Regions from separate parts of the Achromobacter mucicolens genome, predicted to be linked through region 1. Evidence: predicted binding sites of a transcription regulator. Region 1 holds the regulator's gene; the other holds the start of a gene.
The links. The regulator FliA, encoded in region 1, starts transcription of late flagellar genes. The targets are predictions, from matches to a motif close to CTAAAGTTTNNNNNNNNNNNGCCGNTA.
Positions count from the first base shown of each region.

Region 2: a site for FliA is predicted at 3,366-3,392, ahead of QEP15_RS18855 (FlxA-like family protein). Genes of this name have one in related genera too.

Region 1 covers NZ_CP123364.1:2,240,399-2,246,214, forward strand. The annotation lists gene QEP15_RS10145 (flagellin N-terminal helical domain-containing protein) at 1-932, opposite strand, end outside; gene QEP15_RS10150 (methyltransferase regulatory domain-containing protein) at 1,160-2,761, opposite strand; gene QEP15_RS10155 (RNA polymerase sigma factor FliA) at 2,943-3,698, opposite strand; gene flhD (flagellar transcriptional regulator FlhD) at 4,125-4,448, shown strand; gene flhC (flagellar transcriptional regulator FlhC) at 4,481-5,059, shown strand; gene motA (flagellar motor stator protein MotA) at 5,176-5,816, shown strand, end outside.
Region 2 covers NZ_CP123364.1:4,112,313-4,118,128, forward strand. The annotation lists gene QEP15_RS18835 (RlmE family RNA methyltransferase) at 1-338, opposite strand, end outside; gene QEP15_RS18840 (YhbY family RNA-binding protein) at 357-959, shown strand; gene greA (transcription elongation factor GreA) at 1,090-1,566, opposite strand; gene QEP15_RS18850 (solute carrier family 23 protein) at 1,974-3,284, opposite strand; gene QEP15_RS18855 (FlxA-like family protein) at 3,430-3,852, shown strand; gene QEP15_RS18860 (ABC transporter substrate-binding protein) at 3,969-5,294, shown strand; gene QEP15_RS18865 (ABC transporter permease) at 5,384-5,816, shown strand, end outside.

The sequences.
Region 1 (5,816 bases):
CCAGCGGCGTCCAGGTAGGCGTCTTGGCCGCCGATGGTGACCTTGCCGGTCGCGTCGACGTCAAACGAGGTCGAAGCCGAGCCGTTGCTGTGCGTGTAGGTGGCCGAGACGGTGCCGGTGGCCGGGCGCAGCGAGGTGGCCAGGGCGGTAACGGCAGCAGCGTCGGAAGCCGACTTGTCGGTGAACGTGAAGTTCTTGTTGGCAGCGTCGTACGTGTAGGTGACGCCGGTGGCGCCGGTGCCCACGCTGACGGTGTTGCCGTTTTCCAGCTTGGCGAACGTTTGGTCGGCGGTGGCGGCAGCGTGCGTCGTCGTGACCGTCCAGTCGTTACCAACGGCGGTGCCGCCAGCAGCTTGCAGATCCGACACGGTGGCCGAACGGTTCTGGGTCACGCCCGAGCCGTTGACGTTGAAGCCGTCCAGACCCAGGGTCTTGACGCTGATTTCGGTCAGGTTCAGGGTGATCGTTTCGCCGTCGTTGGCGCCGACTTGCAGCGTCAGGGGCTTGGCCGAATCCGACAGAACCTTCACGCCGTTGAAGTCGGTTTGTTGCGAGATGCGATCGATGTCCGACAGACGCTGGTTGATTTCGTCTTGCATCGAGTTCAGCTGTTCTTGCGAGTAGCTGCCGTTGGCGGCTTGCACGGACAGTTCGCGAACGCGTTGCAGGTGGGTGTTGACTTCCGAGGCGGCGCCTTCGGTCGTCTGAGCCAGCGAGATGCCGTCGTTGGCGTTACGAGCGGCTTGGGTCAGGCCCTTGACGTTCGCGGTGAAGCGGTTGGCAATGGCCATACCGGCGGCGTCGTCCTTGGCGCTGTTGATGCGCAGGCCCGACGACAGGCGTTCGATGGCGGTACCGAGGGCGGATTGCGACTTGTTCAGGTTGTTCTGAGCAACGAGCGACAAGTAGTTGGTATTGATGACTGCAGCCATGTTTAGGCTCCCAAGAGAGAAAGGCTTCTTCAAACCGGGCAGCGGGGCCGCCCATCTTTGTAACGGGAAGAATTCTTTGACTTGTGTCTTCGAATTTCTCCGTTGCCAGGATTACGGCAGTCCAAAATCAATCTTTAGGTTTTTTTTTTGGCAATCGTAAATTTGGCCGATGGACGCCTGGTTTTCCTGCCGGCGCCCTATGGGCGAGCCGGCAGGGGGCACGGCTTTCAGTTCAGCAACAGGCCGCTGCGGCGCAGTTCAGCCAGCAGGGAATTCAAGAATTCCTGGGCGACGGGCTCCAGATTGCGGGCGCCCTTATACGATTGGCCATTCGGATGCGGATGCTTTCCGGTCGTCAGCGCATCACGCACGGCGCTGCGCAGTTCGATCGCGCTTCGGGATCCGTCCATCAGGGTCATGATGTGCCGGCTCAGCGGATCGGCCGGCGGCGTCACGCCCTGGTGCCAAAGATTGTGCAGGCTGACCTGTGTGTTCTGGCGGGTGGCTTCGGGCAGCAGATCAAGGGCGCCCGCGATGAGCGCCGGCTTGGATTGCGGGGCCTGGTATTGCGCAGGCTCAAGGCGGTAGTGCAGCGCATTCGATTGCACCAGCGCGATGACATGGGCCAGCAACGCTGCTGTCATCTCGTCCTGCGTGGCGGCGGGTGCATGCTTGCTCGCGGCCTCGCGGATGGCTTCGAACGACACCGACTGCGGCCAGGACTGGCCCAGCAGGTCCATCAGCGTATGCGCAATCGGGTCGTGCGACGTCAGTGTCGCGCCCCGCGCCGTGAGGTACTGCCGTTGCTGCGCAGGCGCCGCGGCGCCGGCCTGCAGGCGCAGGTCGGCCGCCAGGTGCATGCCTGTGAAAGCGCTGCCCTCCGGCTGCTCAAGGATTGCGTCGGCCCGCTCGGCGTGAATCAGCAGGCTCTTGCGGAACGAGCGGCCGATGGCGAAGTCCAGATACTGTTCGCGCATCTCGCGGCCGGCGTTCACTGCCAGCCCATTCAGGCCCAGCGCAACCCGAGAGCCATACGTCGAGGGAAAGGATAATTGCGGTTCGGCATCCGTCAGGTAGGCCAAGCCGGCCTGCTGGGCTGCGGCGGCAAACTCCAGGAAATAGCAGGGCGTGTTGACGGCTTCCAGGTATTCGTGAAGCAGGTAGTGATCGCTTTGCCCCCGCAACTGCTGGGCGGAATGCCGTAGCGCCGACTGCAAGGGATTATTTTCCCAAAGGCCGTTTTCAATCAGGTTCAGCATCTCCTTGGCGCGCGCCACCTTTTCTTGCGGCGATTGCGCCCCGAAACTGTTGAGCATCATGGCGTCGCGAAGGACATCCGACGCCTTCCAGCCCGGGTAGGTGTTGTAACTGATATAGGCGATGCCCTCGGGCGCGAGGTTCTCCCTGCAGATGCGCAGGATCGCGTCGCGCACTTCCGGCGGCACCCAGCTGAAGACGCCGTGGCAGATGATGAAGTCGAACGTGCCGAACTCGGGCGTGATGTCCGTCAGGCTCATGGCGTGCAGATCGAGATTGCGTGCGCCGGCGGCCTCTGCCGCGCGCTGGCCCGCTTCGATCTGCTGGGGCGACAGGTCGACGCCGACCGCGCGGGCATCGGGATACGCTATCGCGAACGGCAGCAGATTGCCCCCCGCCGCGCAGCCGAGTTCCAGCACGCGCGCGCGATTCAATTCAGGTGCGGAAATGCCATACAGGTGCGCCACGGCGCGCAGGCTGCCGGGCGCCGTGTAGGAAAACGGCAGGGAAAGATAGGGGGTTTCGTCGTAGGCGTCAGAAATGGCCTGCGTCAAGCGGTCGGGTGCGCTCATGGCGAAATTCCGGGAGGGTCGTGGTGCACTGCGAGGCTCTCGCGGTTCGCGGCGCACAAGTTTGTGGGCTAGACCGCAAGGCTAGCAGCCCCGTTGCGACCCGGAAGGCATGAACAAGGTCCGATTTTCCCCCTGAATCCGTGCCGGCTGAAAATAGCCCCGATTCCGCCGCGGGGGAAAATCAGATGATCTGCGCGATCTGCCCTTCCTGCGGCAATTCCTGCCAGGCCTGATCCTTCAGCCTTGCGCGTATCCGCGCCGTCGCCTGCGACCTCAATTGGCACACCCGCGCCTCGGTCACATTCATGATCGCGCCGATTTCCTTCAGGTTCAGCCCCTGCTCGTAACACAGCGACAGCAACAGCTTTTCGCGGTCGGGCAGGGCGTCGATGGCATGAACCAAGGCCTGCCGGAAGTCGCCGGCCAATAGCGAGTCCAGCGGATTGCCGCTGGGCGCGCCGTGATTCAGCGTGGCGGACCAGTCCGCCTGACCCGATGCCGAATCGGGCTCGGTGGTGAAGTCTTCGTAGTGAACGATCTGCACGCCTTGTGCGTCGTGCAGCAGCGTCTGGTATTCATCCAGCGGCAGCTCTAGCTGCTTGGCGATCTCGGCTTCGGTCGGCGCGCGCATCAAACGCTGTTCCAGAAACTGGATCGCCTGTTCGATCTTGCGGGCTTTCGTGCGCACGCTGCGCGGCAGCCAATCCTGGCCGCGAAGCTCATCGAGCATCGCGCCGCGAATGCGCGTCGTGGCGTAGGTCTCGAACTGAGCGTCCGCGGTTTCCTGGTAACGGCGGACGGCGTCGAGCAGGCCGATCATGCCGGCCTGTATCAGGTCATCGAGTTCGACGCTGGCGGGTAAACGGGCGAGCAATTGCAGGGCCAGCTTCCGAACTAGCGGCGCATATTCGACCAGGCTGTCATCTGCGTGGGGCATTGCGGGAATTCTGGCGGAGTCGATCGTGAAGCGCGGTCGATGTTGTCAATTTGCGACATTGTCGACAAGCGCGGCTACGGTGATGCGGGCGAATCTAGGGAATCGTCAAGATGGCATTGTCGGCAATGGGCGGCCGTTCATTTCAGGAAGTACGCAACGTTTTGAATGCTTATTTGGCAAATTGACCAAAATTTGTCACGAACTTGTATGTCAAGGTGTGTCTAGAAAGGCACGTTGCGCAACATCAACAAAGATTTGTCATATAAGTCATAGAAAATGACATGACCTGTGGTAAATTTTACTTAAATTGCGAACAAATGATACATTTCGCATTAAAACAGGATGCAGCGAGCGGACAGGCAACACACGTTGCCTGCGCTATGAGTAATCAAGCCCCTCGGGTGGGATAGGGATAGGGAGTACGGCGTGCAACAAGTCGAAAATTCTTTGCTGGCAGATATTCGCGAAGTGAATCTGTCATATTTGTTACTGGCTCAGCGGATGTTGCGTGATGACTATGCCGCATCGATGTTCCGCCTGGGGTTCAGCAATGAAGTCGCTGACATTCTCATGCGCCTTTCGCCGGCGCAACTGGTAAAACTGGCCAGCTCCAGCTCGCTGCTCTGCCGCTTCCGTTTCGATGATTACAGCCTGCTGTCGGCGCTGACCCATGATGTGTTGGGTGGTGCGCTGCAACAAGCCCACGCCACCATCCTGCTCGCCAAGCAGCCTGTCGAAGAACTGGCCTGACGGCCCGCGAATCCCACTCGGACACACCTGTCATGGCCTCCAAGAGCGTTTCCCAGGAAGCGGACGACATCCTGCTTGCCAGCTCCATGATTACGCTGGGCGCGCGCCTTCAGGTGCTTGAGGCTGAAACCAGCCTCAGCCACGATCGCCTCGCCCGCCTGTATCGCGAGATCCGCGGCTGCTCGCCACCCAAGGGCATGCTGCCTTTTTCGGTCGACTGGTTCATGACCTGGCTGCCGAATATCCATTCCTCTCTCTTCTATAACGTGTATTCGTTTCTGAATACGCGCACCACCAGCAAAGGCATACGCGCCACCATCGACGCGTATCGCCTGTATCTCGAAAACGCGGGCCAGGAAGCCGCGGATGCCGAGCCCGTCCTGAGCTTTACCCGGGCGTGGATGCTGGTGCGATTCTTCGACAGCGGCATGCTGCAGCTATCTGCGTGCCGGCAGTGTGGCGGCCATTTCATTGCCCATGCCCATGATCCCCAATCGGATTTTGTGTGTGCCATCTGCCGTCCGCCACCCCGCGCGGGCAAGACGCGCGCGGCCGCCAAGGCACGTGCCGGCACCCGTGCAGCCCCCATTGCGACCGCCGCTCCGACCTGATCGGGCGTCCAAATACATCAAAAGCCCTGGAAAACACCCCCTAACCCGCCTTTTTGGGGCAGGGGGGACAGGGGATCATTGACGCAAGTTATAGACTTCGTTGGCAGGGGCCCGTTGTGTTGATTGTTATCGGTTTTCTTGTGGTGATCGTGTCGGTCGTCGGCAGCTTCATGGCGCTGGGCGGACACTTGGGCGCGCTCTACCAGCCCTTCGAGCTGACGCTGATCTTCGGCGCGGCGTTCGGGGCTTTCCTGGCGGGCAACAGCAAGAAGTCGCTGATGCTGGTCAAGAAGGCGCTCCCCGACGCGCTCAAGAGTTCGCGCTACGGCAAGGACGTCTACATGGAGCTGATGGCGCTCCTGTACGTATTGCTGAACAAGGCGCGCCGCGAAGGCCTGATGGCCATCGAATCGCACATCGAGGATCCGGGCTCCAGCCCGATCTTCAGCGAATATCCCCGTATCGCCAAAGACGAGAAGCTCATGGAGTTCATCACGGACTACCTGCGCATCATGATCAGCGGCAACATGAGCTCGTTTGAAATCGAGACGCTCATGGACGAGGAAATCGAAACCTACCGCCACGAGCGCGAAGTGCCGGCTCATGCGCTGCAGCAGATGGCCGACGGCTTGCCTGCGTTCGGTATCGTGGCCGCAGTGCTGGGCGTGATCAAGGCGCTGGCGGCCGTGGACCAGCCGCCCGCCATCCTGGGCGACCTGATCTCCAAGGCCATGGTCGGCACGTTCCTGGGTATTTT
Region 2 (5,816 bases), 1.9 Mb from region 1:
TCTTCCAATTGTTTCAAGACTTCGTCTTCGCGGAAGTCGCCCTGGATGAATTCCACGCCTGCCACGGGTTCCATGGGCAGGATGTCCAGCGCGATAATGCGGCCGTCCACGACGCCGCCCGGCCCCGCGAGCCGTTCGCGCGCCACCTGTGACCAGCTGCCGGGCGCGGAGCCCAGGTCGACGACCAGGTCGCCGCGGCGCAGCAGCTTTTCGGTGTCGAGAATCTCGATCAGCTTGAAGGCGGCGCGGGCGCGATAGCCCTTCTGTTGCGCCAGCTTCACATAGGGATCGTTGATGTGCTGGTGAATCCAGTCTTTAGAGAATTTATTCTTGGCCATTACCGTACAATTCCACGCATGCCTATATTAGAACTTACCTCTCGTGAGCGCAGCGACCTGCGGTCCGCCGCTCACCCTCTGCGCCCTGTCGTCCTGATTGGCGACAACGGCCTGACCGACGCCGTGCTGAAGGAAATCGACCGGGCGCTGACGTCACATGGCCTCATCAAGGTTCGCGCCGGCGGCGACGACCGCGAGGCCCGTGACGCCATGCTTGCCACGATCTGCGACACGCTATCGTGCGCGCCCGTGCATCACCTGGGCAAGACCCTGATCCTGTTCCGCCCGCTGCCCGGCAACATCAAGCCCGCCGCGCTGGCCGCCCAGGAGCCCGAAGCCCCCGCCAAGCGCCGCGCCTCGGAGCCGTACACGCCCAAGAAGCTGGCCGCCGAAGGCCGGACCCTTGCCAAGCGCCCGCGCCGCAGCGAGTCCGAAGAGCCCGCGCCCGCCAAGAAGCGTTACGTCCCCCAGGACGAACTCAACAAGAAGGGCAAGCCCATGCGGCCGTCCAACAAACGCGCCACCACCAGCGGCCACGGCATTCCGCGCCGCGCCGGCAGCGCGCTGAGCCTGCGCGCCGGGGCCCGCAGCGGCACCAGCCGCAAGACTGCAAAACGGTAAGTCCAGGCACAAAAACGGGCGCTTTACGCGCCCGGTCCACCATAGCGATCCGCAATGTACCGCGGAATTCAGACGAACGTTGCGTCAGGGCCAGGGTGGTTTGACATTTTTACTGCTTGACGGGTTTGCGTCAGATGTAACGCACACCCAGGACTTCATACTCGCGAACGCCAGCCGGGGCCATGACCTCGACCACGTCGCCTTCGCTCTTGCCGATCAGCGCGCGAGCCACGGGGCTGGACACGGAAATCAGGTTGGACTTGATATCAGCTTCGACGTCGCCGACGATCTGATAGGTGACGCGATCGCCCGAATCCAGGTCTTCGATGTCGACGGTGGCGCCAAACACGGCGCGGCCTTCGGCCTCGAGCGAGGACGGATCGATGATGTGGGCATTGGAAAGCGTGCCTTCAAGCTCGGCAATCCGGCCCTCGATGAAACCCTGGCGCTCGCGAGCGGCATCGTACTCGGCATTTTCCGACAGATCACCCTGCGCGCGAGCCTCGGCGATCGCGTTGATCACAGCAGGACGTTCGACGGTTTTCAGCCGTTGGAGCTCTTCTTGCAAGCGCTCGGCCCCGCGCACGGTCAAAGGAATGGCAGACATGTCGTTTCCCAAACAAAAAGTAGAAAAACGCCCCGAAGGAGCGTTCTCGGTGAAGGCCGCTGAACCGGCGCGCTTGCCATCTGATGCTTGAAAAAAACCTGGCGAGCGGCGCGGGCGACCAAAACAAAACCCCGGCTCGGGTCGGAACCGGGGCAATCAAGTTCATATTGTGGTCAAACTTGGTGGGAAATGCAAGCCGCCGGAGAAAACGGCCTTTTCGGCGCATTTCGCCGCTGTAACCCGCTAAAAACGGCGATTTCGGCCCAAAAACGCTGGCGATGCCGACCGTAGCGGCGAACCGTGACGCGGACTGCCGGTTTTCCGGGATCGGCTACCGCTGAAAAACACCTGAAAGATTGCCTGTGCGGCTTGAAACGGGGGCGCCAGGGCGCCCCGGCCCGCCGCGTTTACTTGGTGCGTCGCAACAGCGCATACAGGATGATGGCGCCGAAGGTGGCGGTACCGATGCCGCCCAGCGTGAAGTCGCCCAGCTTGATGGTGAAGTCGCCCGCGCCCAACACCAGCGTGACAGCGGCCACGATGAGATTGCGGTTGTCGGTGAAATCCACCTGATTGACGACCCAGATGCGGGCGCCGGCGATGGCAATCAGGCCGAATACGACCACCGACATCCCGCCCAGCACGGGCCCCGGGATCGTCTGGATCAGTGCGCCGAACTTGGGCGAGAAGCCCAGGACGATCGCAATCACCGCAGCAATCACGAACACCAGCGTGGAATAGATGCGCGTGACCGCCATGACGCCGATGTTCTCGGCGTAGGTGGTGACGCCCGTGCCGCCGACAGCGCCCGACACCATCGTCGCCACGCCGTCGCCGACGAAGGCCCGGCCCAGGTAGCGGTCCAGGTCACGCCCCGTCATGGCGCTGACGGCCTTCACGTGCCCCAGGTTTTCGGCCACCAGGATGATGGCGACCGGAACGATCAGGCCCATGGCCTCGGCCTTGAAGACCGGCGCCGAGAACTGCGGCAGGCCGAACCAGGCGGCGGCGGACACCGCGGAGAAATCGATGGGCTTGCCCAGGCCCAGGCCGTTGGCCAGCACCGCGTACACCACGCAGGCAAGGATCAGGCCGACCAGGATGAGCAGGCGCTGCACCATGCCCCGCGTGTAGACGGCGATGCCGCCCACGCAGACGATCGTGACGATCGCCATGGCGCTATCGAAGCCCGACGCCCCCATCGCGCCCTTGGCGGCGATGGGCGCGAGATTCAGGCCGATCACCGCCACCACCGCGCCCGTGACGACGGGCGGCATGAGGGTATCGATCCAGTTGGCGCCGCCGCCTGCCCGGGCATTGACGATCCAGACGATGACGCCGATCAGCGTGTAAGCCAGACCGCAGGCAATGATGGCGCCCAGCGCGACACCGATGTTGGCGTTGGCCCCGCCGCCGCCATAGCCGGTCACCGCGATGACGCCGCCGATGAACGCGAAGCTGGAACCCAGGTAGCTGGGCACCCGGCCGCCCACGAACAGAAAGAAGATCAGCGTGCCGATGCCCGACATCAGGATGGCGACGTTGGGATCGAACCCCATGAGCAACGGCGCCAGGACGGTCGAGCCGAACATCGCGACGACGTGCTGTGCGCCCATGGCGACGTTCTTGGGCCAGGACAGCCGTTCGTCGGGCGCGATGATGACGCCGGGCTCGGCGTCGTCCGCCAGGCGCCAGCGCGGAAAGTAGGAGTTGGACATGGATTCCCCGGGGTGGTACGAGAGGGTTTCAAACTGCGAGCGGGCGCCAGTGTAAAGGGGGCCATCAAGCGGGGGCAACGTTTAAGTTTTGCCGGCCGATTGCCGTATTAGTGGAAACCCCGAAATCCCAGGCAAAGGAACAGTCATGGCGATCAACAGCATCAGCGGCACCTCCCGGATCAGCAGCCTTGCAGATCTGTGGGCCGAGAAGATCCAGGCCAACAAGGAAGCGAAGAACGCTTCGGGGCAGGATGCGGTGTCGGTGACTGCGGAAGGCAAGATCCGCGTCAACAATCCGGGCGCCACCAAGGTCGGCAACGCGCAGGCCACCGAAGAAACCGACAACGACGACGAATACACCCGCCAGATCAAGGAGTTGCAAAAGCAGCTCAAGCGCATCATGGATCAGATCGCCAAAGTGAAGGCGAGCGGCATGTCGGCCGAAATGAAGGCGCAGCAGATCATGGCGCTCAATGCCCAGGCCGTGCAGATCCAAGGCCAGATTTCCCATCTCCTGGCAAAACAGGCGCAGGCTGCCAAACAGGCCGGCGTGTCGGCCCAGGCCTGATTCGGGGCAAGCGATGTGGCGCCGTCGCTGATGGCGCGCATCAAAATTTCTGATTGGACGCTCCTCGGGCGTGCCGGTACTGTCTCCAGACAAATCTAAAACCACGGAGACAAACCATGCACGCTATGCGCACAGCCCTGGCCGGGGCGTTGCTGGCCGTTTGCGCGGCGCCGGCCCTGGCCGGCACCGTTACGGTGATCACGTCGTTCCCCAAGGACCTGACCCAGGCCTACAAGACCGCGTTCGAAAAAGCGAACCCAGGCATCACCCTGGAAATCCTGAACAAGAACACCGTGTCGGGCATCGCCTTCGTGCGCGAGACGCCGGCAGGCCAACGCCCCGAGGTCTTCTGGGCGAGTGCGCCCGATGCGTTCGAGGTGCTGGGGCGTGACAAGCTGCTGGCCAAGTCGGCCGACATCGCCAACAAGGACGTCCCCGACAAGATCGGCAGCTACCCCATCAACGATCCGGGCGGGATGTATCTGGGCCAGGCGCTGGCGGGCTACGGCATCATCTACAACACCCGGTACATCGCGGCGCACAAGATTCCGGCTCCGGTGGAATGGAAGGATCTGCTGTCGCCCAAGTGGTTCGGCCACGTGGGCATCACCTCGCCGTCGCGCTCGGGCACGATGCACCTGACGGTGGAGACCATCCTGCAGGGCGAAGGCTGGGATGACGGCTGGAGCACGCTGCTTCGCATGTCGGGCAACAGCAGCGCCGTGACCGAGCGCTCGTTCGGCGTGCCGGACGGCGTGAACAACGGCCAGTTCGGCGCAGGCCCGGTCATCGACTTCTTCGGACTGTCGAGCAAGTATTCCAAGTTCCCGGTCGAGTTCGTCTATCCCTCCGAGACGGCCATCGTCCCGGCCAACATCGCGCTGATCGAGGGCGCAAAGAATACCGAGGAAGGCAAGAAGTTCATCGCCTTCACGCTGAGCCAGGCAGGCCAGGAGCTGCTGCTGGAGCCGAAGATCTCGCGGTTGCCGGTGCTGCCCTACTCCGCGCTGGCCGGAAAGATTCCGCCGGGCTATCCCGATCCGGCGGAAATCGCCAAGCGCAGCAAGGTGCATTTCGATGCGGACCTGTCGCAGACGCGCTACTACGTCGTGCAATCGCTGTACGACCAGACCGTGACGTTCCGGCTGAAAGAGCTGCAAGCGGCCACCAAGGCCATCTACGACGCCGAGGCCAAGCTGGGCGACAAGGCCAAGAGCGGCAAGGCGGCGGAACTGCTGGACCAGGCGCGCAAGCTGGCCTGGGCGCCGTTGGTGGACAGCAAGAAGGCGGCCGACCCTGCCTTCCTGGCGATCTTCGCGGGCAACAAGAAGGACGCGGCCGTCAATCAGCAGATCACGCAGCTCGAAGGCGAGTGGAACGGCCGCGCGCGCGCCAACTACGAAGAAGCCGTCAAGCTGGCGCGGCAAGCCGCCGCGCTCTGATACGCAGGACGCACTGAACGCGGCGAGCGGGCCTGACCTGCCCGCCGCGGGCAGCGCTTGTCTTCTGGCAACGATTTTCGGGAATCTCGATGAATCATTCGGGCCATTTGCGCCTGCCCCCCGGCCCCGTCCTGGCGGCGCTGCTGGTGTTGGGCTTTCTGCTGCTGTTCCTGATCGTGCCGGTGGGCACGGTCTTTCACAGCGCCTTCGTCAACGCCGACGGCAGCTTCACGACCGGGCACTTCGGCGCCTTCTTCAACCAGCCGTTGATGCGGGAGGCGTTCTTCAACAGCCTGTACGTGGCGGGCTGGTCGGCGCTGCTGGCCTCGCTGATCGCGGTGCCGCTGGCGTACTTCACGGTGCGCTTCGATTTCCGGGGCGCCCTGCTGATCCAGACCCTGGGCGTGCTGCCGCTCATCATGCCGCCCTTCGTGGGCGCGGTGGCCATGCAGCTGATCTTCGGCCGCTCGGGCAGCGTGAACCTGCTGCTGAACGATTGGTTCGGCTTCACGATTCCGTTCA